Regions from separate parts of the Variovorax sp. VRV01 genome, predicted to be linked through region 2. Evidence: predicted binding sites of a transcription regulator. Region 2 holds the regulator's gene; the other holds the start of a gene.
What was found. Region 2 encodes LexA, which represses DNA repair genes until DNA is damaged. Its sites were predicted from a motif close to ACTGTATNNNNATACAGT; they were not measured.
Positions count from the first base shown of each region.

Region 1: the regulator LexA is predicted to act here: its motif matches at 3,201-3,218, upstream of imuA (translesion DNA synthesis-associated protein ImuA).

Region 1 is NZ_JACVBS010000015.1:152,494-163,795, reverse strand. Features, by position in the region: gene IB278_RS24380 (WD40/YVTN/BNR-like repeat-containing protein) at 1-1,832, opposite strand, end outside; gene IB278_RS24375 (SOS response-associated peptidase family protein) at 2,141-3,064, opposite strand; gene imuA (translesion DNA synthesis-associated protein ImuA) at 3,325-4,074, shown strand; gene IB278_RS24365 (Y-family DNA polymerase) at 4,016-5,374, shown strand; gene IB278_RS24360 (error-prone DNA polymerase) at 5,385-8,507, shown strand; gene IB278_RS24355 (hypothetical protein) at 8,779-9,120, shown strand; gene IB278_RS24350 (hypothetical protein) at 9,225-9,497, shown strand; gene IB278_RS24345 (SDR family NAD(P)-dependent oxidoreductase) at 9,705-10,496, opposite strand; gene IB278_RS24340 (alpha/beta fold hydrolase) at 10,562-11,302, opposite strand, start outside.
Region 2 is NZ_JACVBS010000007.1:98,797-110,098, reverse strand. Features, by position in the region: gene adk (adenylate kinase) at 1-155, shown strand, start outside; gene IB278_RS14310 (asparaginase) at 183-1,172, opposite strand; gene lexA (transcriptional repressor LexA) at 1,246-1,929, shown strand; gene IB278_RS14300 (hypothetical protein) at 2,069-2,437, shown strand; gene IB278_RS14295 (D-2-hydroxyacid dehydrogenase family protein) at 2,528-3,535, shown strand; gene IB278_RS14290 (MFS transporter) at 3,596-4,753, shown strand; gene IB278_RS14285 (3-hydroxyacyl-CoA dehydrogenase) at 4,886-6,406, shown strand; gene IB278_RS14280 (oxepin-CoA hydrolase, alternative type) at 6,442-7,221, shown strand; gene IB278_RS14275 (Crp/Fnr family transcriptional regulator) at 7,281-8,000, shown strand; gene IB278_RS14270 (phosphotransferase) at 8,002-9,108, shown strand; gene IB278_RS14265 (acyl-CoA dehydrogenase family protein) at 9,141-10,412, shown strand; gene IB278_RS14260 (GNAT family N-acetyltransferase) at 10,491-10,970, opposite strand; gene glmM (phosphoglucosamine mutase) at 10,973-11,302, opposite strand, start outside.

The DNA of each region.
Region 1 (11,302 bases), on a different contig from region 2:
CCGGAAATCGACCCGGCCGTGCCGAGGGTGGTCGAAGCGCGACGCGTGCCGAGATGGATGGCTGAGCCCGACTTGGCGGCGGCCACCTTCAGGCCGTCGGCGCTGCTCGCGACCGCAGTCCAGGCACCGGCGTCGCTCGTCGCACGCCAGGTCCGGCCGCTGTCGCTGGACTCGTAGAGGCGACCACCGCTGGTGGCGGCCACGACGTAGCGGCCGTCAGCGGACGTGGCGATGCTTCGCCATTCCCGGTTGACGCTCTGCGCTTCCCACGTGGTACCCGAATCGGTGGAAACCCAGACGGCGCCCGTGTCCACGGTGGCGTACAGGATGCTGCCGTCCGCCGACGACGCCGCCGACCACCAGAATTGGCCGCTCGCGCGCGCGGTCCAGCTCACGCCATAGTCGGTCGAGACATACAGTTGGGCGCCATTGGTGGCCGCCACCAGAACCCGGCCATCGGCCGAAGAGGCCACGGCGCGCCAGGCTCGGTTCGACTCACGCGCAGTCCAGCTGCTGCCGCCGTCCGAGGACGTCCAGATCTGCCCGAGGTAGGCGGTCGCGACCAGGCGCGACCCGTCGGCGGAACTGGCCACCGCGCTCCACGCTCGGGACGATCCGTCGTTGGACCATGTGCTGCCGCCGTCGGTCGAGCGGAAAAGCGCACCGCCGTTGGTTGCGGCGAGCACCGCAAGTCCATCGCTGGAAGAAGCGACGCCACTCCAGGTCTGTCCCGTGAGGCGCAGGCCCCAGGTCGCACCGGAATCGCTCGAGGTGTACAGATCGCCGCTGCTGGATGCTGCCGCCAGACGGGTGGCATCAGCGGACGAGGCGAGGCTGCTCCAGCTGCTGGTGAGCGCCACCGAGCGCCAGTCGAAGTCCGATCCGCCGGGCAGGCCGCGCGTGTCGATGCGCTGCCCCGCGTTCTGCGCGATGGTCCACCCGCCGCTGCCTACCCCCGCAACCTTGATCCAATCGCCCACCGTGGGTGCGGGCGGCAGGGTGAGCGTGACGCCGGTGCCCGAATTCGCCTGATAGCCGGTGTTCGACTCGGTCTGGACACTCGAGGCAGTGACGTTGACCCAGCGCGTGTCGGCCGGCGCGGCCGCGCACACGTAGGCCGTGGCCGTGACCTCTGCGGCGTCGAGCACGCCGTTGGCGTTCAGGTCCAGCCCGGACTGCACGCGTTGACCGCCATAGGTGCAGGTGCCGCCCGGTGCTTCGGCGGCGAATGCGAGCAGGCTGTCGCGGCCATTCGACCCCGCAGCGCCCGTCGCACCCGGCCCACCGCCGCAGACGTAGGCCGAACTGGTCACCTCCGCATCCTCGAGCACGTCGTTGCGGTTCAGGTCCTTGCCGGCCAGCACTTGCGAGCCGCCTTGCGCGCAGTTGCCGCCGGCGGGCTCGGCCCGCATGCGCACCAGCGTGCTGAGGCCATCCACCCCGGCGGTGGCGTTGCAGATGTACTGGGTGGACGTGACTTCGCTGTCCGCGAGCACGTGATTGTTGTCGGCGTCCAGGCCGGCCTCGACGCGTGCGCCGCCCAAGGTGCAGTTGCCGCCGACAGCCTCCGGCTTGACGCGCATCAGCACAGTGGATTCGCCGGATGTGCCGGCGGGCGCAGGAGTGGCGGGCTGCGGCGCGGTGGGAACGAAGAATGCCGCGTTACCCGCGCCACCTCCGCCTCCGCCGCAGGCGAACAGTGCCATAGAGGCGGTCAGCCCTGCGGCGAGGCGGGCATTGCGAATGATGCGGCAGGCGGGTCTGGACGAAGGCATGAGCGGCTGCAATGGATATACGAAGGGACTTGGGGTGCGCGGCGAAACGCAACGCAACGGATTGTAAGAAATTGCTGCCATGCAATGGATCGCAAGGAGTTGGTAAAGGGACGCGCCGCACGTGCCTGGAACGAAGCGTTCGTTGCATCGATTGGAGCCTGGCGCCATCCGACCTTCGCGCAGCGCGCCGCTGAACTTTCGCAAGTTTGTTTTCGCGCCATTGGAACCGCGCGAGTGTGTCGCTCTGGCATCTATCCATGGGCTCGCGACCGGCTGATTTGGGCCCGATTGCGACGTTCATGCGTTGGACCTGAGGACCGGCCGTCAGTGAAAGGGACCTCGGCAAGCGGCGGCCGCGCAGGTTTCTATGCCGCCAACCTGTGCTCGTAATACGGCCGCTCGCGGTCATCGAGGATCGCGTACGAAGCCTCAAGATTCGCGCGATTCGGCTTCAGCCAGGCGTCGACGTTCTCCGGCTTGATCGGGATGATGCAGCGGTCGTGGCCGGCGGCGGCGATCTCTTCCGGCGGTTCATCGGTGATCGCCGCGAACGAGAGCAGGTCCGGCTCGCCCGGTCCCGACCACTCCGACCAGAGGCATGCCACAAGCATGTCCTGCTGCGGCCGCGGCCTGAATTCAAGCACCACATCCTCGCCGTCCCGCTTGACGTGCTCGTAGAAGGCATTGACGACCATGATCCCGTGCGAAAAGCCGAAGACCTCCTTCCAGAACCCCTCCAGGTTGTCGCGCCGGGCGTTGTAGGTGCCCGGATAGAGGATGTCGTATTTCGCCGGCTTGCCGGCGGGTCGGCATTGGTAGCGCATGGGCTTGACCACCCGCTGGCCGTCCTCCCAGATCATCACCGGCGCGTACACCCCCGGAAAGATCCGCGCGTCCCGCGGCTCGAACTCGACCCGCCTGAGATCCGCCAGCTTGCCCAGTCCCCATTCGACCTTCGCGGTGGCGATCCGCAGGTCCTCCGTCGCCTTCTTCGTCGTCTTGACCTGGAGCTTGCGCTCGGCATCGGCCAGGCGTTTGCGCTGCGTGAAGAGGTCCTGCTCGAGCTTGGTGGCCTGCTCGGCATTGAAGGCATCGATCAGGCCCTTGATCTCCCGCTCTTCGTCCGACTCCGGGTCCATGAAGGCCGCGTCCATGGCCTTCGGAATCTTGATCCTGGGATTGCCCTGGCGCTCGTAGTACAGCTTGGCAAAGGCCCGCAGCGACAGGACGCCGCCGAACAGGCGGAAGAACCGCTTGTAGTCCGCACGGATCTGGGCTGAGTAGCACATGCGGCCCATTGTGGCGAGGAGGCCGCTCGGCCGGGACCGGGTTTCATCTAGGCGATCGTCGGGGAGATTTTTTCACCTGGCGAGATCGCGGACAGAATTTGTAAACCTTCTTGCTCACTTCCCGGACCGGAAGGATACTGTATATCCATACAGTTATCGGAGTCCTTGTGGCCATCCCCCTGTCATGGGCCGATGGCAGCGAAGCGCCCTCGCCCGCTCAGATTTCCTCTCGGCCAGCGCAGCCACGGCGTCCGTCGGTCGTGCTGCCCCACGCCATCGAATCCGCGGTCTGGCACGGCGATGCACTCGGCACGCCCGTCACCTCTGCCGTCGGCACGGGCTTCGACCGCCTCGACGCCGAACTGCCGGGCGGCGGCTGGCCGTGCCAGTCCCTGACCGAGGTGCTGCAGGTCCAGCCCTCGGTGCTCGAATGGCGACTGCTCGCCCCCGCCATGCGCACGCTGGTCGCGCAGGGCAAGCAGATCGTGGTCATCGGCCCGCCGAAGGCGCCCCATCTGCCGGGCCTGCGCCACCTGGGCCTCGACGAGCGCCACCTGGTCTGGATCGCCGCCGACAAGCCGGTCGAGCGCCTCTGGGCGACCGAGCAGCTCATCAAGGCCAATGCCGCCGGCATGCTGGTCAGCTGGCTGCCGCAGGCCCGCCAGGAGCAGATCCGCCGGCTGCAGGTCTGCGCCCAGGGCTGCGACGGTCCGGTCATCCTGTGTCGGCCGGCCGCCGCCGAGCACGAGGCCTCGGCCGCACCGCTGCGTTTGCAGGCGCGGTTCGGCATCGACTGGGAACTGCGCATCCACCTGCTCAAGCGCAAGGGGCCGCCGCATGAGGGGGAACTGACGCTTCCCTCGGTGCCCGGCGGTCTCGAGGCCATCCTGACGCCGCGTCTTCGCCATCCGAGCCGCCTGATCGCGGCGCGCCAATCCCGGGAGCTTTCCCATGTTGTGGGCAGCCCTTCTTCCCGACAGCCTGCCAGCCGACCCGCAGCCGCGCACTGAGGCGCTCGATGGCCTCGCGACGTGGTGCCTGCAGTTCACGCCCCGCGTCGCGGTCCTCGAAGCGCTGCTGCAATGCCCGGCCGTCGTCATGGAACTCGAACAGAGCCTGCGCCTGTTCGGCGGCAAGCGCCGCCTGGTCGAGCGCTTGCGCGAGGAATGCCCCGACCTGGGCGTCCGGCAGCTGAGCTGGGCACCCACGGCTCTGGCCGCACTCGCGGTGGCAAGGGCGGGCTTGTCGAATGGCTTCGCCAAGCCGCTCGCCCAGCTGCTCGATGCGCTGCCGATCGAGACCCTGACGCAGGTCGCCGCCCACCAGGCGACGCTCGCCCGCCTCGGCTGCCGGACCTTGGGCCAGGTGCGCGCCTTGCCGCGCGGCGGCCTGAGCCGCCGCTTCGATGCCCAACTGCTCGCGACCCTCGACCAGGCCTACGGGCTGCGCCCGGAGACCTATGCCTGGGCCCAGCTGCCGGAGACCTTCAATGCCAGGCTCGAGCTGATGGCGCGCGTCGAGCATGCGCCGGCCATGCTGTTCGGGGCGCGCCGCCTGATGCTGCAGATGGCCGGCTGGCTCATGGCGAGGCGATCCGGCGTAACCGCCTTCACCTTGCGCTGGTGCCACGACGCGATGCGCGCCAAGGCCGCCGGCGACGGCGGCGAGCTCACCGTGCGTACCGCCCAGGCCACGCGCGACACCGAGCACCTGATGCGGCTGCTGGCCGAGCACCTGGGCAAGGTCGAACTGCTCGCGCCCGTGGGCGACCTGGAGTTGCTGGCGACCGAGGTGCAGTCGCTCGAGGAGAAGAGCCTCTCGATGCTGCCGGAGGCAAGGCAATCGGGCGAGAGCCTGGCGCTCGTGCTCGAGCGCATCGCGGCCCGCCTCGGTCCCGACCGCGTGCTGCGCCCGGTCCTCCTCGAAGACCACCGCCTGGAGTGGATGTGCCGCTGGCGCCCGGCGCCCGAGCCCGCGCCCGCGCCCGCGCCGCGCGCGGCGTGCCGCATGGTCGACGTGCCCCAGCCGACCTTCATCCTGCCCAAGCCGCTGCGGCTCGCGACCCAGCACAACCGTCCGATCTACCAGGGCGTGCTGCAGCTGCTCGCGGGACCGCACCGCGTCGAGGGTGGATGGTGGGACCGCACGACCATCGAGGGCGAGGGGAACACCGGTGCGCAGGAGACCACGCGGCAGGCTTCACGCGACTACTGGGTGGCCGTGAGCGAGCATGCCGGCGTGCTGTGGATCTTCCAGATGCGCCTGGCGCAGGACGAGACGGCGTGGTTCCTGCACGGCACCTTCGCCTGAGAGACATGCCATGGAACTGCCCGACTACGCCGAGCTGCGGTGCGTGAGCAATTTCAGCTTCCTGCGCGGCGCCAGCCAGCCGGACGAGCTCGTCGAGCGCGCCAAGCAGCTGGGCTACTCGGCGCTCGCCATCACCGACGAATGCAGCCTGGCTGGCGTGGTACGCGCGCACGTGGCGGCCAAGGAGCACGACCTCAAGCTGCTGATCGGCAGCCAGTTCCTGGTCGAGCCGGATGAACGCGTCGACGGGGATGCGCCGCCGTTCACGCTCACCGTGCTGGCCTGCGATCTGGCGGGCTACGGCAACCTCTCGGCGTTCATCACCCAGCTGCGGCGCAGCTCGGAGAAGGGAAGCTACAGGCTGCAGCTCGCGGAGATCCGCGGCGCCGAACTCGCCGGCTGCGTGGTGCTGGCCTCGCCCAAGCGCATGGCGATGCCGGCGCAGCTGGCTTGGCTCGGGACCTGGCTGCTGCGGGAGTTCCTCGGCCGCTGCTGGTTCGCCGTCGAGAAGCTGCGCCTGCTGGACGACGAGATGTGGTTGCACCGGCTGGGCGAGGTCAGCGCGGCCACCGCGATCCCGCTCGTGGCCGCAGGCGACGTGCATTTCCATGTGCGCTCGCGCAAGCCGCTGCAGGACGTGATGACCGCGACACGCCTGGGCAAGCCGCTGACCGATTGCGGCCTCGAACTGCAGCCCAATGCGGAGCGGCATCTGCGCACCCGGCTGCGACTCGCGCAGACCTATGCGCCCGAGCTGCTCGCGGAGACGCTCAAGGTGGCGGCGCGCTGCAGCTTCAGCCTCGACGAGCTGCGCTACCAGTACCCCGACGAGGTGGTGCCCGCGGGCGAGACGCCTGCTGGGTACTTGCGCCGCCTCACCTACGAGGGGGCCGGCCGCCGCTGGCCCGATGGCATTCCGGCCAAGGTCCAGGCGCAGATCGAGCACGAGCTCGCGCTCATCGCCGAACTGAAGTACGAACACTACTTTCTCACGGTGGCCGACATCGTGATGTTCGCGCGATCGCGGCACATCCTTTGCCAGGGCCGCGGCAGCGCCGCGAACAGCGTGGTCTGCTACTGCACCGGCGTCACCGAGGTCGACCCCGGCCGGATGAGCGTGCTGTTCGAGCGCTTCATCTCCAAGGAGCGCAACGAGCCGCCGGACATCGACATCGATTTCGAGCACGAACGGCGCGAGGAGGTGCTGCAGTACCTCTATGCCAAGTACGGGCGCGACCGCGCCGCCATCACCGGCGTCGTGATCAGCTACCGGCCCAAGAGCGCGATCCGGGACGTGGGCAAGGCGCTGGGGATGTCGCTGGAGACGGTGGACGCGATCGCCAAAGGGCATCAGTGGTGGGACGGTCGGGCGGTGATGCCTGAGCGCCTGCAGGAGGTGGGCCTGTCGGCGGAGTCGCTGCAGGTGCAGCAGCTGCTGCACCTGACCGCGCAGCTGATCGGCTTTCCGCGGCATCTGAGCCAGCACACGGGCGGTTTCGTGCTCACGAAGGGACCGCTGTGCCGCATGGTGCCGATCGAGAACGCCTCGATGCCCGAGCGCACCGTGATCGAATGGGACAAGGACGACCTCGACGCACTCGGACTGCTGAAGGTGGACTGCCTGGCGCTCGGCATGCTGACGGCGATCCGCAAGGCGCTGGATTTGATCGGGCTGCGCAAGGGCTGCGTGTTCGGCATGCAGGACATCCCACCCGAGGACAGCCCCACCTACGACATGATCTGCAAGGCAGACACGATCGGCGTGTTCCAGATCGAGAGCCGCGCGCAGATGAGCATGCTGCCGCGCCTGAAGCCGCGCTGCTTCTACGACCTGGTCATCGAGGTCGCGATTGTGCGGCCGGGCCCGATCCAGGGTGGCATGGTGCACCCGTACCTGAACCGGCGCCAAGGCAAGGAGCCCGTGGTCTATCCGAGTGAAGCCCTGAAGGAAGCGCTCGGCCGCACCCTGGGCGTGCCGGTGTTCCAGGAGCAGGTGATGCAGATCGCCATCCTGGCGGCGGGCTTCACGCCGGGCGAGGCGGACGGCCTCAGGCGCTCGATGGCGGCCTGGAAGCGCAAGGGCGGGCTGGAACACTACTACGCGAAGATCGTCGACGGGATGACCGCGCGCGGCTACGAGGAGAGCTTCGCGAAGGCCATCTTCGAGCAGATCAAGGGCTTCAGCGAGTACGGCTTTCCGGAAAGCCATGCCGCGTCGTTCGCGCTGCTGGTCTACGCGAGCTGCTGGATCAAGTGCCATCACCCGGCGGAGTTCCTGGCGGCCATGCTGAACTCTCAGCCGCTCGGGTTCTATTCGCCGTCGCAGCTCGTGCAGGACGCGCGGCGCCATGGCGTCGAGGTGCGGCCTGTCGACGTGATGTACAGCGACGTGGACTGCACCTTGGAAGACCTGGCGCATGAACCGGCCGTGCGGCTCGGGCTGCGCATGATCGGCGGGCTCAAGTCCGCCTCGGCCGACCGCATTGTCGAGGCCCGTGGTCACCAGGTCTTCGACAGCACGGAAGACTTGGCGCTGCGCGCGCGGCTCGAACTGCACGAGATGAAGCTGCTGGCTGCAGCCGATGCGCTGATGAGCCTGTCGGGTCACCGGCGCCAGCAGGTCTGGGAAGCCGCGGGGCTCCGGTCGGCGCCCGGGTTGCTGCGCGGCGCGCCGGTCGACGAGGATTTTCTGGAGCTCGATGCGGCGCCCGAGGGCGAGGAGATCGTCTTCGATTACGCCTCGACGGGGCTGACCTTGCGCAGGCATCCGCTCGCACTTCTGCGCGAGCGCCTGGCGCGGCGCGGCCTGATGACGGCGCGGGATCTCGAGGGGATCGAGAACGGCGGGCAGGTGAGCCACTGCGGCATCGTGACCTTGCGCCAGCAACCGGAGACCGCGAAGGGCACGATCTTCGTGACGCTGGAAGACGAGACGGGCGTGGTGCAGGTGATCGTGTGGAAGAGCCTCCGGGATGCGCAGCGCCAGCAACTGCTCGGCGCGCGGCTCATGGCCGTTCATGGCACATGGCAGCGCGAGGGAGCGGTGAAGAACCTGGTGGCGGCGCGGCTGGAGGATCTGACGCCCTTGCTGGGACGGCTGGCGGCGGCGACGGTGAGCCGGGATTTTAGGTAGGGAAACACACCAAAGGTGCGGAGGGCCTGGTAAAGGTCACAGGGACTGCGCTCTCACTTCCGATGGTTTGCGCCGAGCCAATGCCGCCGGGTGACCGGCTCCTATGCAGCGGAAGCCGACCTTCGGGCTATGCTTACATCCGGCCGCTGTCGGCCAAAACCGGTCTGTCGTCACGATTGGCCAATTGTTGTGAAGCGCAGCGCTCGCTCGTCGAGTCCCTAATCGCTACAGTCGATAGAAACGCTGGTTCAGCCGACCTATCGCCACTCTCATGCAATTGATCTTCGGTCCATCGAACTCTCGATACACCTACACCGGGTCGCCAGTCCCACACAACGACTTGGCCTACGAGATTGCGGTCAATACGCTTGGCGAAGCATTGGCTGCTTATGAACTCCGTTTCAACGCAACAATCGTTCCGTTCGCTGGCAGCCCCGATGACCCGCATCTGGCTGAGCCGAAGTACTTCACCTTCCAAGGCAGAGGCCAAGCTGCAAGCAGCTTGGTCGATATCCATATACACCGCGACGGGAAGGAGATCTGCCCAAAGCAAGATCTCAACTTTCGGCTGCTCGCCGGAGATCTTGTCGAACTTGGGCAGCTCATTTGCTGATACGGTCGCGGCCGGCCAGGACCAGCCGCTCGAGCCCGAGGCAGAATTTGCCCGTGAGCGGACGTTCGCCCGCCCAAATCCGAAACTGGCCGAGGAAAAGGCTCATGAACGAGATACCCGCCGAAGAAGTTTCTAGATGCCTTGCGAGGCTTGCCCAGGGCGACAAGCTCCCGTTGTTGCTACGCGAGCTCGGGCAGCGGTACGGCGCAACCAAGTCGGCTCTCGGATTCTTCGTCACTGATCTGGTCAGCGAAGGCCCTTTAGAGGCCGCGCAAGCAGTTTGGACGTGGGACGCCGCCAGCGTAGGCAAAGGACTGAGCGATGATGACCTCGTCGCTGAACTGAATTTCTTGAAGGTGCGTTTTCGCGAGAGTTGACCGGTCGTCGCTATGGCACAGTTCGGCCACAACCTGACATCCTGAGCCGCCTCGGAGTTCCTTCAGGGAACTCAAATGCGGCACGCGCGGAAGGTGATTCATTTGGTCATGGCAAAACCAGCCGACGTCCACCCGCCAAGGAACAGCAAGCCGCAACAGTAGCGCTGACTGACAAGTTCGTTGGCCATGCCATTCATCCTGCCTTCGTCAGAAGGCACTCTTGACGACCCCACCGTCGACACGAAGGGCCGCGCCCGTCGTTGCCGACGCGAGCGGACTTGCCACGTATGCCACGAGCGAGGCCACTTCTTGCGGCGTGGCGAAGCGCTTGATCAACGATGTCGGGCGGATGTGCTGGAAGAACTCTGCCTCGACTTGCTCGAAGCTCTTGTCGCTCGAACGCGCGAGCCCTTCCACGAAGTCACCGACGCCACGCGATCTCGTCGGGCCCGGAAGCACGCTGTTCACGGTGATGTTCGTACCGGCAACCGATTCCGCAAGCCCGCGCGCAACTGCGATCTGCGCGGTTTTCGTCATACCGTAGTGGATCATTTCGGTCGGTATCTGAACTGCGCTTTCACTCGAGATGAAGATGATTCTTCCCCAGTTTGCCCGCTTCATCTCCGGTAGCACGAGCCGCGCAAGGCGCACGCCGCTCAGCACGTTGACGTCGAAAAAGCGCTGCCAGTCTGCATCGGAGATGTCTTCGAAAGCTTTGGCCTCGAAGATGCCCAGGTTGTTGACAAGGATGCCGATGCCGGGGTATCGGCGCACGACCTCTTCGGCCGCGTCGGCGCGGCTGAGGTCACCGGCATAGCCGAACACCGTGCCCTTCGTTTCCGATCGGATGCGCGCCACCGCCTCGTCGACTGAAGTCTGCGATCTGCCGTTGACGACGATGCTGGCACCCTCTTGCGCCAACGTGTGTGCGATGGCGTAGCCGATGCCGGCGGTGCTGCCGCTCACCAGGGCGAGCTTGCCATTGAGTTGAAGTTCCATGTCGAATCCTTTTGGTCGGTTGAATGTGAGTTTCGATTGGGTTCTGCTGTGTGGCGCGTGTGCCCTCAGCCCAGGAAGGTGAGCAACGCCGGGATGACCTGGTCGGGCGCCTCTTCCATCAGCCAGTGTCCGGAACCCTTGATGATCACGCCTTGCACATTGGTCGCGACCATCTTGCCTTGCTCGATCAGGAATGTCCCGCCGGCCTTTTCACCGGAGAGCACCAGCATCGGCATGGGCAGCGGGGTCTTGCCCAGTTCGGCGAACTCGGCGGCGTCCTGCTCGAAGGCCTTGAAGTATTCGAATCCGGCGCGCATGCCGCCGGGTTGGGCGTAGGCCCTGGCATAGAAGCGGCGATCGGCTTCGGGCACCGAATGCCGGGGGTCGGCTGCAAAGTCGTTCCAGAAATGCTCGAAGTAGATGCGCTCGCGCCCACTCACCAGCGCCAGCGGCGTGGCGCCGTGGAAATGAAAATGCCAGAGGTCGCGCAGAAGCCAGACGTGCTGCCAATCGCCGATGCCGGGCAGGAACGCGTCCATGAGTATTACCTTGTCGGTCTCCGCAGGGAACTGGGCGGCATAGGCGTAGGCCACCATCAGCCCGATGTCATGTCCGACGATGCTCACGTTATGGATGCCGAGCGAGCGAACCAGTTCGTGGATGTCCACGGCCATGTTTTTCTTGCCGTAACCCGTCTCGGGCTTTGACGAATCGCCTGCACCCCGGAGGTCGGGCACGACCACGGTGTGCGTTTTTGTCAGCAGCGGCATGAGTGGGTTCCACATGTGTCCGGTCTCGGCATAGCC
Region 2 (11,302 bases):
TCGAGGTCTACAGCCAGCAGACGCGTCCGCTGGTCGACTACTACTCGGCCTGGGCCAAGGCCGATCCGGCTTCGGCGCCGAAGTACCGCGCGATCCAGGGCGTGGGCAGCGTCGAAGAGATCAAGCAGCGCGCACTCGCGGCCCTCAGCAGCTGAGCCTCCTCGGCTGCCCGCGGCCGCCGCTCAGGCGGCCGCCGTTTCCATCAGTTCCAGCATCAGCGCGATGCGCGCCTTGACGGGCGTGAGCGCACCGGCGTCCCGCAGCGGATCGCCGGGCTTGGGCAGGATGCGTCCGTTCGCGCAACGGGTGGCACGCAGCACTGCCACGCCCGCGGCCTGCGCCCGCAGCGCCGCCGCCTCGAGCGCATGGTGCACCGTGCCATTGCCGGTCGCGGCCACGACCAGTCCGCGGATCGGTTCGGCAGCGCCCGATGCGCGCTCCTGCAGCAGCAGGTCGACGAGCGCGCCGCTTGCGCCCGCATGGCTGGTGACGATCTCCACGCGCGGCCAGCGCACCTCCGCCCCTGCCTTCGCTTCAGGAAGCTTCGCGGCCCCGCCCGCCGCCTGCGGCCAGTCGCGCAGGCGCCGCACCGCGCCCTCTTCCACATAGCCGATCGGCCCGGCATCGCCCGATGAAAACGCGTCCGGCCGGTAGGTGTGCACCTTCTGCACATCGAGCGCGCCGTGGATGGCACCCGCGCAGACCACCGTCACACCGTGCGCCGCCGATGTGGCCGCGACGGCGATGGCATCGCGCAGATTCTGCGGACCGTCGGGCGAGAGCGAGCTGGCCGGGCGCATGGCGCAGGTCAGCACCACGGGCTTGCCGGACGCAAGCGCCGCCTGGAGGAAGAAAGCCGTTTCCTCGATGGTGTCGGTGCCGTGCGTGATCACCACGCCCGCCACGTCGGCCTCGGCCAGCCAGAACGTGCAGCGCGTGGCGAGCTGCAGCCAGACGTCGAAAGCCATGTCCTTGCTGTCGAGCTGCGCCACCTGCTCCGCCACGAGCGCCACGCCTGCGGGCGCATCGATGCCGCCGAGCAGGTCCGCCACGCCCACCTCTCCAGCGGTGTAGCCAATGTTGTCGGCACCGCTCGCGGCCCGGCCTGCAATGGTGCCGCCGGTGCCCAGGACCACGATGCGCCGCAGGCCGGAGGAAGGGGAATTAACCATGGGTTGCCAACTTTTAAAAACTGGTTAAAAATACAGGTACTGGATATTCAGCCAGTGCCGCAAGGAACCACATATGCAGTTCGCCGTGAAGCTTACCGCCCGCCAGCAGCAGATCCTGGACTTGATCCAGAGCGCCATTGCCCGTACCGGCGCGCCGCCCACGCGGGCCGAAATCGCCAATGAGCTGGGTTTCAAGTCGGCCAATGCCGCCGAGGAGCACCTGCAGGCGCTGGCCCGCAAGGGCGTGATCGAACTTGTCAGCGGCACTTCGCGCGGCATCCGGCTCAAGGGCGATGCGCTGCGCTCGCTCAACGAGACGCGCCACCGCGAAGGCGGCCAATTCTCGCTCTCGCTGCCCGGCATGTCGCAGCTCGCGCTGCCTCTGATCGGCCGCGTGGCGGCGGGCTCGCCCATCCTCGCGCAGGAACACGTCGACCAGACCTATTACGTCGAGAACACGCTGTTCCAGCGCCAGCCCGACTACCTGCTCAAGGTGCGCGGCATGTCCATGCGCGACGCCGGCATCATGGACGGCGACCTGCTCGCGGTCCAGGCCACCAAAGAAGCGCGCAACGGCCAGATCGTGGTGGCGCGCCTGGGTGACGAAGTCACGGTCAAGCGCCTCAAGCGCAACAAGCAGGTCATCGAGCTGCATGCTGAAAACCCTGACTACCCGACCATCGTGGTCCAGCCCGGCGAGCCCTTCGAAATCGAAGGCCTGGCGGTGGGCCTGATCCGCAACACCATGCTGATGTAGGCCTTCGCGGCCTGCCGAAAGCAGCAACCCATCCGGCCGCAACAGGTGGCGGGCGTATGGCGCTTTGTCGCCATCACCCTGTTGCGTCCATTCAAAGAAATCCTGCCTGTGTTCAACCTCAGACTTTTTTGGAGTTCACATGGGAATCGCCCTCCTCGCCATCGCTGATTTGTGGATGCCGCTGCAATCGCTTGCAAGCCGGCTGCTGCCGGCACGCCGCCCGGCGCGGCGCGACACCGGCAGCAGCTCCGCCGGGTTGCGCTACGTCGCGGTCCGGCCGGCCTGCGCGGCCCGCGACCACGCGGCAACCCCCAAAGCGGCGCCGGCGCCCGTGCGGCCGCTGCGCGTCATCCGCGTGGTCGACGGCCCGCAGGGCGAAAGACGCAACACCAACCGCATGGTGATTTCGGGCCGCATGGCCGACGTCTGCGCCGAGCTCGACCGGCTGGCGGCACTCGAGGCGATGGAAACCATCAGCCCCGCGCCCCGCTCCACCCAGTTGCACTGAACCCGTGCACCCCGGTGACCACTGCCCGGGGTGGGTATCCAAACGTTCACACGCGCGTCACGCCAATGCTGCGAGGCACAATGGCACGCCATGAACATTGTGATCCTCGACGATTACCAGGACGCCGTGCGCAAGCTGCGCTGCGCCGCCAAGCTGGACGCGTACGCAGCCAAGGTCTACACCAACACGGTCAAGGGCATCGGGCAGCTTTCGGTCAGGCTGAAGGATGCCGACGTGATCGTGCTGATCCGCGAGCGCACCCAGATCTCCCGCCAGCTGATCGAAAAGCTCCCCAAGCTCAAGCTCATTTCGCAGACCGGGCGCGTCGGCGGCCATATCGACGTCACGGCCTGCACGGAGCGCGGCGTGGCGGTGGCCGAGGGCACCGGCTCGCCCCAGGCGCCTGCCGAGCTGACCTGGGCGCTGATCATGGCGGCCATGCGCCGCCTGCCGCAGTACATCAGCAACCTCAAGCACGGAGCCTGGCAGCAGTCGGGGCTCAAGTCGGCCTCCATGCCGCCCAATTTCGGGCTGGGCTCGGTGCTCAAGGGCAAGACGCTCTGCATCTGGGGCTACGGCCGCATCGGCCAGCTGGTGGCGCGCTACGGGCAGGCCTTCGGCATGCAGGTGGTGATCTGGGGGCGCGAGGCAAGCTGCGCCAAGGCGCGGTCCGACGGCTTCCAGGTGGCACAGAACCGCCACGAGTTCTTCGCCGCGGCCGACGTGCTGTCGGTGCATCTGCGGCTCAACGAGGAAACCAACGGCCTGGTCAAGCTCGAGGACCTTTCGCGCATGAAGCCGACGGCGCTCTTCGTCAACACCTCACGCGCCGAACTGGTCGAGGCCGATGCCCTGCTTGCTGCGCTCAACCGCGGCCGGCCCGGACTGGCGGCGGTCGACGTGTTCGAGAGCGAGCCGCCGCTGCAGGGCCATGCGCTGCTGCGGCTGGAGAACTGCATCTGCACGCCGCACATCGGCTATGTCGAGCAGGACAGCTACGAAAGCTACTTCGGCCAGGCTTTCGACAATGTCGTGAGCTTCATCAAGGGCAATCCCACCAACATCGTGAACCCCGGCGCGCTGCAGGTTCGCCGGTGACCCCATGAGCCGCCGGGCCGCCCCGAGGCAAATACCGCGGCCGAAGGCGAAGGTTCTTCAGTGAGCCGCCCCGCGCCGCGTGGCGCACTGTGGGCCTTGCTGGCCGGCAATTTCGTGATCGGCACGGGCGTGATGGTGGTGCCGGGCACGCTCAACGAAATCAGCGCGTCGCTGTCTGTCTCGGTGGCGACCGCGGGCCAGTTGATCATGGTCGCCGCGGTCGTGATGTGCCTGGGCGCGCCGCTGCTCGCGGCAGCGGTCGCAGGCTGGGACCGCCGCCGGCTGCTCGCTCTCACCCTGCTCTGGTACGCGGCCGGGCACGCCGCTGCGGCGCTGATGCCGAGCTTCGGCGCCCTGCTGCCGGTGCGCATGCTCACGGTGGTAGCGCCTGCGATCTTCACGCCCCAGGCCGCGGCCTGCGCCGGCATGCTGGTGCCACCGGAACAGCGCGGGCGCGCCGTGACCTTCGTCTTTCTGGGCTGGTCGCTGGCCTCGGTGCTCGGCCTGCCCATCGGTGCGCTGGTGGGCGGCCATCTCGGCTGGCGCATGGCCTTCGGTGCGATTGCACTGCTCAGCGTCGCGAGCGCGGCATCGGTCTGGCTGACCCTGCCGCAGGGGATTCGCCCCGCGGCGCTGACGGCAGCCGCCTGGGCGCGCGTGCTGCGCAGCCCGGTGCTGATGGGCATCGTCTCGGTCACGGCGCTGCAGGGCGCCGGCCAGTTCGTGCTGTTCAGCTATTTCGGGCCGATCCTGAAGCGGGACTTCGGCGCAGACCCCACCATGCTGAGCCTGATGTGGGCGCTGTTCGGCGTATTCGGCCTCGCGGGCAACATGCTCGTGAGCCGGTTCATCGACCGCGTGGGCGCGGGCCGCATGGTGCTCCTGACGAGTTCGCTGATTGCGCTGAGCCTCTTCCTGTGGCCATGGGCCGGCACGCTGCCGTGGCTGGCGGCGGTGCTCGTGCCTTGGGGCCTGGGCTGCTTCGCGACCAATTCGGCGCAGCAGGCAAGGCTGGTCGGGCTGGCCCCCGCGCTCGCGCCGGGCTCGGTGGCGCTGAACAGTTCCGGCATCTATGTCGGCCAGGCGATGGGCGCCGGCCTGGGTGGATGGCTTCTTGCCAACGACGCGGTGGCATGGATGAACTGGGCCGGTTTTGCCCTGCTGCTCGCGGCCATCGGCCTGAGTGTGGCCATCGACCGCAGCCGCCGGCCGGCCTGACAGCGCGGCCCCGCGTAAAACCCGGCATGGCCCGGCGGCCGATGGCTGCAAAATCGAAGGCTGCGCAAAACTCCGGACCCGGTGCCTGCAAGCGGACCCGGACGCCCACCAACCAGCGAAGATCTTTTTTCAATGACAGTCAACTACACCCGGATCGGCGTCGTCGGCGCCGGCGCCATGGGCCGAGGCATCGCACAGATCGCAGCCCAGGCCGGCAGCGAAGTGCTGCTGCTCGACAGTTTTGCAGGTGCCGCCGAACGCGGACGCGAAGCCCTCGCGGCCCAATGGAACAAGCTGCACGAGAAGGGCAAGATCGACGCCGCGGCGCGCGATGCGCAGATCGCGCGCGTGAAGGCGGTCGACTCGGTCGGGGCGCTGGCCCAGTGCGACCTGGTGATCGAAGCGGTGGTCGAAGATCTCGAGGTCAAGCGCAAGCTGTTCCGCGAGCTCGAAACAGTGGTCGCACCCACGGCCGCGCTGGCCACCAACACCTCGTCGCTGTCGGTCACGGCCATCGCGGCCGGGCTCGCGCATCCGGAGCGCGTGGCGGGCTTTCACTTCTTCAACCCGGTGCCGCTGATGAAAGTGGTCGAGGTGGTGGCCGGCTTCAAGACTTCGGCCGAGGTCTGCAAGCAGCTCGCAGGCTATGCGGTGCAGATGGGCCACAGCGCCGTGCAGGCGCAGGACACGCCGGGCTTCATCGTCAACCACGCGGGCCGCGGCTATGGCACGGAAGCGCTGCGCATCGTGGGCGAAGGCGTGGCCGATTTCGCCACCATCGACCGCATCCTGAAGGAGCAGGCGGGCTTTCGCCTGGGGCCTTTCGAGTTGCTGGACCTGACCGCGCTCGACGTGTCGCATCCCGTGATGGAATCGATCTATCACCAGTACTACGAGGAGCCGCGCTTCCGGCCCAGCGTGATCACCGCCCAACGGCTTGCCGCCGGCGTGCTGGGCCGCAAGACCAATGAGGGCTTCTACCGCTACAACGACGGCGTGATGCAGCAGCCTGCGGAGCCGGCGCCGCCGGTGGTGGCGGCGATGCCCTCGGTCTGGGTCTCGCCCCGCGCCGCGCGGCGGGCCGAGCTGCTGCGGCTGGTGAACGCGCTGGGCGCGCAGATCGACAGCGGCGCCACGGCGGCGCCCACGTCGCTGATCCTGGTGGCCCCGCTGGGCTTCGACGTGACCACGGTGGCCGCTGTCGAGCGCCTGGACGCCACGCGCACGATGGGCATCGACATGTTGATCGACGATGCCGCCACCAGGCGCCGCGTGCTCGCCACCAACCCCGCCACGCGGCGCGACATCCGCGATGCGGCGCATGCGCTCTTCGCGCGCGATGGCAAGGCCGTGAGCGTGATCCGCGACAGCGGCGGCTTCGTGACGCAGCGCGTGATCGGCACCATCGTGAACATTGCCGCCGACATGTGCCAGCAGCGCGTCTGCTCGCCGGCCGACCTCGAAACCGCGGTGCAGCTGGGCCTGGGCTATCCGCGCGGCCCGCTGGCCATGGGCAACCTGTACGGCCCGACCAACATGCTCGAAGTGCTGTTCAACCTGCAGACCGTCTACGGCGATCCGCGCTATCGCCCGAGCCCGTGGCTGCGCCGCCGCGGCGCGATCGGCCTGAGCCTGCTGCACGAAGAAGAATAAGCAGATCAACACCAAAAAACGAAAGCATCACAGCGATGACCGCCGAACTGAAGAGCACCAGCGAGGGACGCACCATGGTGCTGACGATCGCCAACCCGACCCAGCGCAACGCACTGGGCCCCGAGATCTACGCCGCCGGCATCGAGGCGCTCAACGGCGCCGAGAGCAGCGACGAAATCCGCAGCGTCGTCATCGTGGGCGAAGGCGCATGGTTCTGCGCCGGCGGTTCGCTGCAGCGGCTGTCCGACAACCGGCAGCGCGATCCTTCCGTGCAGGCCGAAAGCATCGAAGGGCTGCACAACTGGATCGACTCGATCCGCGCCTTTCCCAAGCCCATCATCGCAGCGGTGGAAGGCGCGGCTGCAGGCGCCGGTTTCTCGCTGGCCCTGGCCTGCGATTTCGTGGTGGCCGCGCGCGACGCGATCTTTGCAGCGTCCTACAGCAACGTGGCGCTCTCGCCCGATGGCGGCCTGAGCTGGCAGCTGGGCCGTGCATTGCCGCGCCAACTCGCCAGCGAGTGGCTGATGTGCGGCGAGCGCATCGGCGCGCCGCGGCTGCATGCGCTCGGGCTGGTCAATGAACTGAGCGAGCACGGCCAGGCGCTTGCGAGCGCCCTGGCGCTGGCGGCCCGGCTCAATGAGCGTGCGCCCAATTCGCTGGCCAGCATCAAGGAACTGCTCAGCGAAGCGCCCGGCGCCACCTTTGCGTCGCAGCTCTCGCAGGAGCGCGACCACTTCGTGCGCAACCTGCACCACCCGAATGCGGGCATCGGCATTGCCGCGTTCATCGAGAAGAAACCACCGCACTACGAGTAGCGGCCCGCCGTCGCTCCTGCGACACCCTCCAGTTTTTCAGTCGCCGACAGGACAGACCAATGGACGACCCCATTCTTACCATCGAAGAACGTGAAGCGATCAACAGCGGTCGCTGGTTTTCTTCTCTTTCTCCATCGCTACGGCACGACATTCTCCGATGCGCTTTCGTCAAACGCTTCAAGGACGGCGACCTGATCGCTGCCCGCGGCGATCCTCCCGACCACTGGATCGCCTGCGCCAAGGGCGCGGTGCGCGTCAGCTCGACGGCCGTCTCGGGCAAGCAGGTGACGCTGACCTACGTGGAGCCGGGCATCTGGTTCGGCGACGTGGCGATGTTCGACGGGGACCGGCGCACGCACGACGCCTATGCGCATGGGGACACCACCATCCTGTGCGTGGCGCGGGCCGACTTCCAGAAGATCCTGGCTGCGCACGTGGAGCTGTACGAGGCGCTGATGCGGCTGCAGGCGCGCCGCATCCGCACGCTGTTCGGGCTGGTGGAAGACCTCAACACCCTGCCACTGCGCGCACGACTGGCCAAGCAGCTTATCCACCTGGTGCGCAGCTACGGCGTGCCCAACCTGGAAGACGGCAGCCAGATGCGCATCGGCCTGCAGCTCGCGCAGGAAGAACTCGCCCAGTTGCTCGGCGCGTCGCGCCAGCGGGTCAACCAGGAACTCAAGACCATGGAACGCGAGGGCACCATCCGCATCGAGCCGGGCGGCCTGGTCGTATTGGATCGCGCAGCGCTGATGCGCGTCTCGGAAGCAGATCATTGACATGAGCCAGGACTTCTCCAACTTCATCGGCACCCGTGCGGTCTCGCAGCAGCATGCCTTCGACGTCGAAGCGCTCGCAGCGTGGCTGGCGAAGAACCTCGACGGCTTCCAGGGCCCGCTGACGGTCGAGATGTTCAAGGGTGGCCAATCGAATCCGACCTACAAGCTCGTTACGCCCACGCAAAGCTACGTGATGCGCGCCAAGCCCGGCCCCGTTGCCAAGCTGCTGCCCTCGGCCCATGCCGTGGAGCGCGAATTCAAGGTCATGAGCGGCCTGGCCGGCACCGACGTGCCGGTGCCCCGCATGCACTGCCTGTGCGAGGACGAAGCCGTGATCGGCCGCGCCTTCTACGTGATGGAATTCATGCAGGGCCGCGTGCTGTGGGACCAGTCGCTACCCGGCATGGACAACGCCGGGCGCACGGCCATCTACGACGAGATGAACCGCGTCATCGCGGCGCTGCACACCGTGAAGTTCGCCGAGCGCGGCCTCGCGGATTACGGCAAACCCGGCAACTACTTCGAGCGCCAGATCGGCCGATGGAGCAAGCAGTACAAGGCCTCGGCCGATGGCGCCGGCGAACTCTCGCGGCCCATCGAGGCCATGGAGCGGCTGATCGACTGGCTGCCCGCGCACATGCCGGCGAGCGCGCGCGACGAAAGCAAGATCTCGATCGTCCACGGCGACTACCGCCTCGACAACGTGATGTTCCATGCCATCGAGCCGCGGATCATCGCGGTGCTCGACTGGGAGCTCTCCACGCTGGGCCATCCGCTGGCGGACTTCAGCTATCACTGCATGTCGTGGCACATGCCCCCCACGACGGGGCGCGGCATCGGCGGCGTGGATGTCGCGGCACTGGGCATTCCCACCGAGAGCGAATACATCCGCCGCTACTGCGAGCGCACGCGCATCACCACGCCCGAGGCGCTGGCGCCCGACTGGAATTTCTACCAGGCCTACAACCTCTTTCGCATGGCCGCGATCCTGCAAGGCATTGCCAAGCGGGTCGAGGCAGGCACCGCATCGAGCGAGCAGGCCGTGGCCTCGGCCCGCGGCGCGCGCCCCATGGCCGAAATGGCCTGGCAGTTTGCCCAAAAGGCGTAACCGCCCCCCCACACCCCACCAGGAGACAGACGATGGACTTCGAATACTCGGCAAAAACCAAGGAGCTCCAGAAGCGCGTGAGCGCATTCATGGACGCGCACATCTATCCGGCCGAAGCCGAGTATTCCGCCGAGCTGGCCGCCAACACGGCCGCGGGCAAGCGCTGGACCGCGCTCAAGACCGTCGAGAAGCTCAAGGAAAAGGCCAAGGCCCAGGGCCTGTGGAACCTGTTCCTGCCGGTCGACAGCGCAGCCGCCTCGGGCTACGAAGGCGCGGGCCTCACCAACCAGGAATACGCGCCGCTGGCCGAGATCATGGGCCGCGTGCCATGGGCCTCGGAAGCCTTCAACTGCTCGGCACCGGATACAGGCAACATGGAGACCATTGCCCGCTACGGCTCCGAAGCCATCAAGGCGCGCTGGCTCAAGCCGCTGCTCGAAGGCCAGATCCGCTCGGCCTTTGCCATGACCGAGCCCGACGTGGCCTCCAGCGACGCCACCAACATCTCGACCCGCATCGAGCGCCAGGGCGACGAGTACGTGATCAACGGCCGCAAGTGGTGGATCTCGGGCGCCGCCGATCCGCGCTGCGCCGTCTTCATCACCATGGGCAAGAGCGACCCCGACGCGCCGCGGCATTCGCAGCAGAGCATGATCATCGTGCCGGCCGATGCCAAAGGCATCCGCATCGTGCGCCCGCTCAACGTGATGGGCTACGACGACGCGCCGCACGGCCACGTCGAGATGTACTTCGAGAATGTGCGCGTGCCAGCCGACAACATGCTGCTCGGCGAAGGCCGCGGCTTCGAAATCGCCCAGGGCCGCCTCGGCCCCGGACGCATCCACCACTGCATGCGCCTGATCGGCCTGGCCGAGCGCGCGCTCGAGCTGATGTGCAAGCGCGCCTCCTCGCGCGTGGCGTTCGGCAAGACCGTCGCCTCGCAGACCGTCACGCAGGAGCGCATCGCCGAAGCGCGCTGCAAGATCGACATGGCACGCCTGCTCACGCTCAAGGCCGCATGGCTGATGGACGTGGCCGGCAACAAGGTCGCGAAGAACGAGATCGCGATGATCAAGGTGGTGGCGCCGAGCATGGCCTGCCAGGTGATCGACTGGGCCATGCAGGCGCATGGCGGCGGCGGCATGTGCGACGACTTCCCGCTGGCCTACGCCTACGCCGGTGCCCGCACGCTGCGCTTTGCGGACGGCCCGGACGAAGTGCACCGCAATGCGATCGCCAAATGGGAGCTGGGCAAGTACGCGCCGAACAAAGGCGATGCCGACATGCCCGTCACGCGCTTCTGATTCGTCTTACCCCCTCTCCCTCCGGGAGAGGGTTGGGGTGAGGGCCGACGGCGCCAACGCGCCCGGCCCTTTTTCTTTTCAGAGCTTCTTCTGCAGAAACACCGCGTGCCCGAACGCCGGATCGAGCTGATAGCCGGCGAACCCCTCGCGCTCGTAGCTGCGCAGCGCTGGCGCATTGCCCGACAGCACCTCGAGCGTGAGCTTGCAGGCGCCGCGCGCGCGGGCCTCCTGCTCCACCCGCGCAAGCATGCGCTGCGCAATGCGCCGGCCGCGATGGCTGGGCAGCACGACGACGTCGTGCACGTTGACCAGCGTCTTGCAGGCGAAGGTCGAAAAGCCCTCGATGCAGTTGACCAGGCCCACGGGCATTGGCCCGTCGTACGCGAGCACGCTGAATGCTTGCGGCCGCGCCGCCAGCGCCGCCGGCAGCCCGGCCAGCACGCCCGCTTCGAGCGGCGTGCCGCCGCCCGCGGGATCGCGTGCATAGGCGTCGAGCAGGTCGACCAGAGCGGCTGCGTGCGCGGCGTCGCGGTAGTCCGCGAGCACAACCTCGATCATCGTCACCGCGCCGGTTCCAGGGTTGCGGCAAGCCGCTTCGCACAGGATTCAGCCTGTTTCGCATCGCGCGCCTCGACCATCACGCGCACCAGCGGTTCGGTGCCGCTCGCGCGGATCAGCACGCGGCCGCTGTCGCCGAGCTCGGCTTCGATGCGCTGCGTTTCGCCAGCCAGCGCATCGTTGTTCTTCCAGTCCTGTCCCGGCGCCAGGCGGACGTTGATCAGCACCTGCGGGAACAGCGTGATCTCCGCGAGCAGCTGCGCCACCGTCTTGCCGCTGCGCACGCAGGCCTGCAGCACCTGCAGCGCGCTCACGATGCCGTCTCCGGTGGT